4 regions of the Serratia sp. BNK-23 genome follow, and region 2 is predicted to be linked to each of the others. Evidence: predicted binding sites of a transcription regulator. Region 2 holds the regulator's gene; each other region holds the start of a gene.
The links. Region 2 encodes CRP, which controls carbon source genes, mostly activating them, when cyclic AMP is high. Its sites were predicted from a motif close to ATGTGANNNNNNTCACAT; they were not measured.
Positions count from the first base shown of each region.

Region 1 (2,200 bases), 590 kb from region 2:
AACTGCGGGTTGTGCGCCGCGTACAGCCAGGTAATGCGACCGCCCCAGCAGAAGCCGGTGATCGCCAGCTTGCCGGCGTCGCCGCCGTGGCGGATAGCCCAGTGCGCGGCGTGATCCAGATCCGACAGCACCTGACGATCCGGCACCCTGGTCACCAACTGCTGGAACAGCTCGCCGATATCGCTGTAGTCGTTGGCATCGCCCTGGCGAAAATAGAGCTCGGGCGCGATCGCCAGATAGCCCTGCTTGGCCAGGCGACGGCACAGATCCTGAATGTGCTCATGGACGCCGAAGATTTCCTGCACCACCAGCACGATGGGAAAGGGGCCGCTCTGATCGGCGGGTTTGGCGACGTAGGCCGGCAGCGCGTCGCCCTGAGAAGGGATGGTCGTTTGCCCGGCATGAATGCCCTGTTCGTCGGTGATAATCGCGGAGGCGGCCAACGGCGCGGCGGCCGGGGCGAATCCCCCCTGAGCCTGTTCTAATGTCATCACATGTTCGGTTTTCATTGCGGTCTCCGTGCAATAGAAAAAAGCGCTGAGATTAACTATAGGAAAGATTACCCATTATTGGCGCTGCGTGGCGCACTTTCGGACAAGTCGATAAAAAACGGCTAATTATCTGGCTTTGCGGCATTTTTAAGCGCTTTTTATCATGTTATTACGCGTTTTGGCCCGCGTAAGTGCCATAAGGTGCGTTAGAGGGCTTTTTTGCCCCTAAGCAACCGATAAGATGGAGTTATTTCGGATTGATGAGCTAAATAGTTTCAGCCGGCAACCAACGGGCAGGGAGCTGCAAGGTTTGTCGGCTAGACTGAGGTTTAGCGGTGCATTCTGGATGCCTTATAGTGATAGTGATTTTTTGTGATAAAAATCACAAAAAATATGTAGCATGTAATTTGTTTCTCTTTTCATAGTGACTATCGTCACGAAATTAAGCGGCGATTTTCAGTAGAGTGCTTTTTTGTTCCTCCCAATAAACATGATCCATGAGGAGTCTCGTATGTCTCAGTCTGACGTTTTTCATCTCGGCCTCACCAAGAACGATTTACAAGGGGCCCAGCTTGCCATCGTGCCGGGCGATCCGCAGCGCGTAGAGAAGATTGCCAAGCTGATGGAAAATCCGGTGCATCTGGCCTCCCATCGTGAATTCACCACCTGGCGCGCAGAGCTGGACGGCAAGGCGGTGATCGTCTGCTCCACCGGTATTGGCGGCCCCTCTACCTCTATCGCGGTGGAAGAGCTGGCGCAGCTGGGTATTCGCACTTTCCTGCGCATCGGCACCACCGGCGCCATTCAGGCCAATATCAACGTCGGTGACGTGCTGGTGACTACGGCGGCGGTACGCCTCGACGGCGCCAGCCTGCACTTTGCGCCGATGGAGTTCCCGGCGGTTGCGGACTTCGCCTGCACCACCGCGCTGGTGGAAGCGGCCAAAGCCAGCGGCGCGACCACCCACATTGGCGTAACCGCCTCTTCCGATACCTTCTACCCGGGCCAGGAACGTTACGACACCTACTCCGGCCGCGTGGTCAGCCGTTTTAAAGGCTCGATGGAAGAGTGGCAGGCGATGGGCGTGATGAACTATGAAATGGAATCCGCCACGTTGCTGACCATGTGCGCTAGCCAGGGCCTGCGTGCCGGCATGGTGGCTGGGGTGATCGTCAACCGCACCCAGCAAGAGATCCCGAACGCCGAGACCATGAAAAACACCGAAAGCAAAGCGGTGCAGATCGTGGTGGACGCTGCCCGCCGTCTGCTGTAATCGCCTTCCCTCAACGGGCCGCCGCCGCGGCCCGTTTTTCCATTCGCGACTAATCTGTTACGGTGATACTCCTCAGCGCTGCGCCGATGGCCGCCGCGCGTTGTCATAACAAAAACAATGAGGACGTTTATGACCGCCCAGATCCTGCTTCATCCTTCGCTTGCGCCGCTCGACGGCGGCATTAATTTCCGTGACTTCGGCGGCAACGGCGTGGCCGACGGGCGCCGCATCAAGCGCGGCCTGCTGTTTCGTTCCGGTTCCCTCGAGCGGCTGACGGAAAACGACTGCGCCTTTCTCGCCGGCGTGCCGGTGCGTTCGGTGCTGGACTACCGCGATGCCGACGAAGTGCAGGCCAAACCGGATATTCTGTGGAATGGCGCCGACTATCATCACGTGCCGGCCAACCCGCTGAGCAGCGAAGTCAACGCCAACCTGG
Region 1 covers NZ_CP179900.1:4,743,608-4,745,807, reverse strand. The annotation lists gene ACMGF9_RS22580 (dienelactone hydrolase family protein) at 1-509, opposite strand, end outside; gene udp (uridine phosphorylase) at 1,003-1,764, shown strand; gene ACMGF9_RS22570 (tyrosine-protein phosphatase) at 1,894-2,200, shown strand, end outside.
Region 1: udp (uridine phosphorylase) is a predicted target of CRP. The motif match lies at 862-879, and genes of this name have one in related genera.

Region 2 (2,200 bases):
CGGAGGCCGATTCACCCAAAAACGTTAACCCTTCCACCCACTTAACTCTTGCCTGCATTCTGGTCACTCCGGTTGATTTCTTAAAATCAGAGTACGCTTTCGCATAGAAACAGGCAACGTAACCTGATGCTAATCATGCTGAAGCGAGACAACACGAGACACCCGCCTTACTCTGTGCTACAAACAGAGCCGCAATAAATCTTTCCGGGACACTGCATTTCAGGGAAACGCCCAGAGAAAGGCTCCTTTACCGGTATGTTAACAGAATGTAGCTTGCAGCGCTTACGGCAAGTTAATATGCTAGAGCGACAGCGTATTTTTATGACACGCCTCAAAACTTGCCGGTAGCCCTCGCTCATGACTGCGGCTACAGGCGGGTTTTACAGGGAACTCTGACCCCTGTGACACAAGGCAGCGATAACAACAGAGGATAACAGCGAATGGTTCTCGGCAAACCGCAAACAGACCCTACTCTCGAATGGTTCCTGTCTCATTGCCATATCCACAAATATCCATCGAAGAGTACGCTGATTCACCAAGGTGAAAAGGCCGAAACGCTTTACTACATCGTGAAAGGCTCCGTCGCGGTGCTGATCAAGGATGAAGAAGGTAAAGAGATGATCCTGTCCTACCTCAACCAGGGGGATTTCATCGGCGAGCTCGGATTGTTCGAAGAAGGCCAGGAGCGCAGCGCCTGGGTTCGCGCGAAAACCGCCTGTGAAGTGGCCGAAATTTCCTACAAGAAATTCCGCCAGCTGATCCAGGTGAATCCGGACATTCTGATGCGTCTGTCCGCCCAAATGGCGAGCCGCCTGCAGGTCACCTCCGAAAAAGTGGGCAACCTCGCCTTCCTGGACGTGACCGGCCGCATCGCGCAAACCCTGCTGAATCTGGCGAAGCAACCTGACGCCATGACTCACCCGGACGGCATGCAGATCAAGATCACCCGTCAGGAGATCGGCCAGATCGTCGGCTGCTCGCGTGAAACCGTTGGCCGTATTCTGAAAATGCTGGAAGATCAAAACCTGATTTCCGCCCACGGCAAAACCATTGTCGTCTACGGCACCCGTTAATCCCCGAAGAAACGGCGCAGTCTGCGCCGTTTTTTTATCTGCTCTCTGCCATGTGGCGCCGCCTGATCTACCACCCGGAAATCAACTACGCACTGCGACAAACGCTGGTGTTGTGCCTGCCGGTGCTGTTCGGCTTATTAATTGGCCAGCTGCAGCTCGGCCTGATGTTCTCTCTGGTGCCCGCCTGCTGCAATATCGCCGGTCTGGACACGCCGCATAAGCGCTTCTTTAAACGGCTGATCGTCGGCGGCTCGCTGTTCGCCTTCAGCAGTGTGCTGCTGCAACAGGCACTGCTGTGGCACGTGCCGCTGCCGGCGCTGATGCTGGGCCTGGCGCTGCTGCTTGGCGTCACCGGCGAAATCAGCCCGCTGCACGCCCGGCTGTTGCCAGCGGCGCTGGTGGCCGCCATTTTCGCCCTCAGCACGGCCGGCACGGTACCCCTCTGGCAGGCGCCACTGCTGTACGCGATCGGCACCGTCTGGTACGGCTTATTCACCTGGTTCTGGTTCAAGCTGTGGAAAGAACAGCCAATGCGCGAGACTCTCAGCCAGCTCTATCTGGAGCTGGCTGACTATTTCGAAGCCAAATACTCGTTGCTGACCCAGCACACCGATCCGCAAACCGCGCTGCCGCCGCTGCTGGTACGCCAACAAAAGGTGATGGATCTGATCAGCCTTTTATACCAACAGCTCAATTTCCTGCCGCACGCCAACAACCTCGAACAAAAGCGCCTGCAGCGCGCCTTTCAGGTGGCGATGGATCTGCAGGAGCACATCACCGTCAGCCTGCATCTGCCGGAGGAGGTGCAAAAACTGGTGGAGCAGAGCCAGGCCGAAGCGATCATTCGCCGCAACGCTCAGGTGATCGCCGGCCGGCTGCGCGTGGTGGCGCACGATATTCTCTACCATCAACATTCGAAGCGCTTCTCCATGAGCCACGAACTGGCGGCGCTGGAAAAAATGGCGGCGCAGCATCCCGATAACCCGGTCGGCCAGTTTTGTTATTACCACTTCAGCCGCATCGCTCGCCTGCTGCGCACCCAGCATCCGCTGTACCGCCGCGACCTGATGCCCGGCCAGCACCGCCTGCCGTTTTGGCCGGCGCTGGCCAGCTACCTGTCGTTCAAA
Region 2 covers NZ_CP179900.1:197,928-200,127, reverse strand. The annotation lists gene ACMGF9_RS00870 (OsmC family protein) at 1-58, opposite strand, end outside; gene crp (cAMP-activated global transcriptional regulator CRP) at 441-1,073, shown strand; gene ACMGF9_RS00860 (YccS/YhfK family putative transporter) at 1,124-2,200, shown strand, end outside.

Region 3 (2,200 bases), 210 kb from region 2:
GGGGTGCTGGCCTGGCTCCCGGCGTTGGCGGAGGCAGCCGGGAAGGCATCGTTGCCGGTGAACGGTGCGCTGAGCCTGGTGCCGCAGACGGTGCTGGACGCCTGGCTGCCGTGGCTGAAACAGCTGGGCAGCGGGTTGGCGAGCTATTTTCCTCTGCTGCTGACCTGGGCGGGCTACGCCGTCTGGCTGCTGTGGGGCATCGGCATGTTGGCGCTGATGCTGCTGGCCGCGCTGGCGCGCCGCTATTTAAGCGCTGCTCAGCGATAACCCTGATAGACCGCCGCTACGCGTTCGAAATAGTCGGTTAAATAGTTGATGCACACCTGCACCTTCAGCGGCAGTTTGTCCTTCTCGGTATAGAGCGCGTAGATTGGCCGCGGATCCGAATGGTAGCTTTTGAACAGGATCTCGATCTCGCCGCGTTTGATCTCTTCGATCACCCACATCAGCGGGGCGTAGGCGATGCCGGCGCCATTTTTCAGCCAACGGATCATGGTGGAGGAGTCGTTGGTGACGAAGCGCCCCTGCGGGGAAATGCGCGTGGTGATGCCTTCCGGCGACATCAGTTCGAATTCGCTGTCGGGCCGCACGCTGTACTCCAGCCAGGAGAAGTTGACCATGTCGCTCGGCTTCTGCGGCGTACCGTGCTGGATCAGGTAGCTTTTGGCGGCGCACACCACCATCGGCATCTGCCCCAGGCGGCGGGAGAACAGGCTGGAGTCCTGCAGCGCCCCGGTGCGGATCACCAGATCCAGTCCGTCGGTGATCAGATCCGGCGCCGGTATGCCGGTCACCAGGTTGACCGTCAGGCCCGGATACTCTTTCATCATCTCGGCGGTCATGTTCGCCAGCACGTTTTGCGCCATGGTGGACGAGCTGCCGATGCGCAGCGTGCCGGCGGGCGTATTGTTAAACGCGTACAGCTGCTCATGCACTTCGCTGACTTCCTGCAGCATGCGTCGGCAGCCCTGATAGTAGATTTTGCCGGCCTCGGTCAGGCCGATGCTGCGCGTGCTGCGGTTCAACAGCTTGACCTGCAGTTCATTTTCCAGTTTCGAGACGGTTTGACTGATCGATGAAACGCTCATGTCGAGTTGGCGTGCGGCCGCGGTAAACGACCCGAACTCAACCACTTTGGCGAATACCGACATCCGTTTTAATCTTTCCATTATTCACTCTGGCTTAAAAGTGATTTAGATCACAGATTGTTGATGCCTTGATAGTAAGCAGGCTAATATAACGTGGTCGGGTGAATAGACCTTACCAACGTGCGAGAGCGATCGGCAACGCAATCCTGCCGCTCCTCCGGCACCCTCGCAATCCCTGTCGTGGATGTCTGCCCCCAAGTTTAACCTTTTTTCGGGTTCGTGACCTGGACAAGCTGTCCGGTCAAGATTTGTGGCGCGCGCACGCTAAAATGTAAAGAGAATGTGAATGGCGAGATGTGTCTTTCCCCGGCGTAGTGAACAATAAGGAAAAAGTGATGAGTTTGCTTCCGGTTATGGTCATCTTCGGGCTGTCGTTTCCGCCGGTGTTTTTCGAGCTGCTGGTGTCGCTGGCGCTGTTTTTTCTCCTGCGCCGCCTGCTGCAGCCGACGGGGATTTACGATTTTGTCTGGCATCCGGCGCTGTTTAATACCGCGCTGTATTGCTGCTTGTTTTATCTGATTTCGTGTCTTTTTGTTTGAGGTCGCTGTGAAAAATTTTTCGATAAAAATAACCCGAATCGCGATCACTTTGATTCTTGTGCTGTTGGGCATCGCCGCGATATTCAAGGCCTGGGTGTTCTACACCGAGTCGCCGTGGACGCGTGATGCCAAGTTTACCGCCGATGTGGTGGCGATCGCGCCGGACGTCAGCGGCCTGCTGACCGACGTGCCGGTGGTGGATAACCAACTGGTGAAGAAAGGCCAGGTGCTGTTCGTGGTCGATCGGCCGCGTTATGAGCAGGCGCTGGCGGAAGCCGGCGCCGACGTCGCCTACTATCAGACGCTGGCGGCGGAAAAACGGCGCGAGGCCGGCCGCCGCGTGAAGCTGGGCGTGCAGGCGATGTCGCAGGAAGAGATTGACCAGTCGAACAACTCACTGCAGACCGTGCAGCACCAGCTGGCGAAGGCCATTGCGGCACGCGAGCTGGCGCAGCTGGATCTGGAACGCACCACGGTGCGGGCGCCGGCCGATGGCTGGATCACCAACCTCAA
Region 3 covers NZ_CP179900.1:404,395-406,594, forward strand. The annotation lists gene ACMGF9_RS01855 (hypothetical protein) at 1-267, shown strand, start outside; gene aaeR (HTH-type transcriptional activator AaeR) at 258-1,169, opposite strand; gene aaeX (p-hydroxybenzoic acid efflux pump operon protein AaeX) at 1,484-1,687, shown strand; gene aaeA (p-hydroxybenzoic acid efflux pump subunit AaeA) at 1,695-2,200, shown strand, end outside.
Region 3: aaeR (HTH-type transcriptional activator AaeR) is a predicted target of CRP. The motif match lies at 1,187-1,204, and genes of this name have one in related genera.

Region 4 (2,200 bases), 2.4 Mb from region 2:
TTCTGACTCATAATAGGCTTCGATGCCCTGTTTGCCGATGTTGCGGTCGGCGGCATAGTTTTCGCTCAGGCCGGCCTTGTCCAGGCGTTTGAGATCGCTGTCGTTGATCTTCGACACATAGCCCAGCACGTGCGCCAGCTGGGCGCCGTAAGGATATTCACGCTGCTGATAGGTATCGATGGTCACCCCGTCGAAACGGTATTGATTGACGGCAAAGCGCGCCACCTCAGTGTCACTCAGCCCGGTTTTTAGCGTCACCGGCTTGTAGCGGCTGTTGTGGTGCATATCGTCGCGAAACGCGCTGATGTCTTCCGGCGTCAGATCGACGATCGGCGTCAGCGCCTGCAGCAGCGCCGCCATGTCGGTGATTTTGCTGGGCGTGATTTCGACACGATACAGTGTCACGTTTCGCACCAGCGGAGTGCCATTGCGATCGAAGATTAACCCGCGGCTGGGCGCGAGCGGCAGCATTTTGATGTCGTTCTGGTTGGAACGCGTCTGGTAAAAGCCGTGCTGGCGGATTTGCAGCCGGTAGAGGTTAACGATCAGCGCGCCGAAACAGACCACCACCAGCGTCAGCGCTACGCCTGCCCGGCGGATAAACAGCCTCTCTTCCGCAGAGTGGTCGCGAATTTTTTCTTTTAACAGGGCCATGCGGTGCCGATACCTTTTGCGTCACATTTCCCCGTAAAATCAGGGAACTGAAAAGCCGGCAAGCATAGCGTTATCGAGCGCGCCGCCCCATGAAAAGGTTGCTAATGAAATGGCATAACTGTTTCAGCATATTGGAATGTTACCGTCGGCGATTTTTTCACCGCGCGCCCCATTGAGCCGCCGTTCGCCCCAATGCTACAATGTGATCTGAATCACATTATTCCCGTTATTCCCCCGCATTTCCCTGTCGGCGCCCTGCCGGATGCGGCTTTTTGTTACATAGGATCGAGTTCGATGAGTACCATTGCCACCGGTTTAGTCATGATGCGCTGGGAGTTGCTGAGCGCCGTGATGATGTTCTTCGCCAGCCAGTTAAACGTCGTTTGCCGTAAAACCAGCCGCAACGGCATGGCGTTCATGTTCAGCAGCCTGGGCCTGTTTACCGCCTGCTGGTTCGTGATGGGCCTGATGGGCATCCACCTCACCCTGGAAGCCTTCACCCAATTCTGGTCATCGGCCTGGGATCGCTACGTGGACGTCGTCAGCACCATGCCGGCCGATTGGCCGATGCCGTAACCTCGCTGCACGGGCGGCGCATCTGCCGCCCCGCCGATTATTCCGCGTCCGTTGACGGCGCCGCCGCCAGCCGCGCCATCAACGCCCCCGCTTCGATCAGCTGCGCCTGTTCTTGCTCCGTTAAACAGCTTTCCATCGCCGCCAGCAGCCACGCCTCGCGCCGGGTGCGGCTTTGCTGCAGCAGCCCCAGCCCGGCGGGCGTCAGGCGCACCCGCACCCGGCGTTTGTCTTCAGCATCCGGCGTGCGCACCAGCAGCCCATCGGCCTCCAGCTCCCGTAAGGCGGCCGCCAGGTTAGAGGAACGCATGCGCTCCGACTCCGCCAGCAGCGACGGCGTCGCCTCGCCGCCGTGACGATCGATAGCTCCCAGCAGCATCAGCTGGGCCCAGGATTTTTCGTCGCTGCGCGACTCGCGCCGCAAACGGCGCACCAGCGACATTAATTGCGTGCGCAGCAGCGTCACGTCTTCAGGATGATCTTTTTTCATTGGCATCAATAGATAACGATAGATTTGTCCGTACTTTCACACCGAGACCGGAAACGGTCAACCGAAATTGGCGGACGAAATATGCCAGCTCGCTATTGGCGGGTGCCGGCGTTGAGCGGCAACACCGCATGCACCGCCAAAGCGAACAGCAGACCGATGCCACCGCCCAGCAACACATTGACCACCCTTTCTGCGGCGATCGACGGCGCTTTTCCTGCAATCACCAACGCGCAGGCGATGCAGGCGCAACGGGCGCCAAACCCCAAGGTATAACGATGAAAAGACACCAGGGTGAGCATAGTCACCACGCTCAGCAGTTCATAACCCACATTGCCATGCGGCATGAGGCTACCCAGCAAAATACCGACGGGCACGCCCAGCAATGCGCCTGACGCACGCTGACGGAGTTTGTTGCGCGTAGCGGCCATATCGCCGCTGATCACGCTGACGGCCGACCAGATCACCCATTGCCCGTAATCGAGG
Region 4 covers NZ_CP179900.1:2,554,712-2,556,911, forward strand. The annotation lists gene mrdA (penicillin-binding protein 2) at 1-654, opposite strand, end outside; gene ACMGF9_RS12030 (YjcB family protein) at 949-1,230, shown strand; gene ACMGF9_RS12035 (MarR family winged helix-turn-helix transcriptional regulator) at 1,268-1,717, opposite strand; gene ACMGF9_RS12040 (FUSC family protein) at 1,810-2,200, opposite strand, start outside.
Region 4: ACMGF9_RS12030 (YjcB family protein) is a predicted target of CRP. The motif match lies at 855-872, and genes of this name have one in related genera.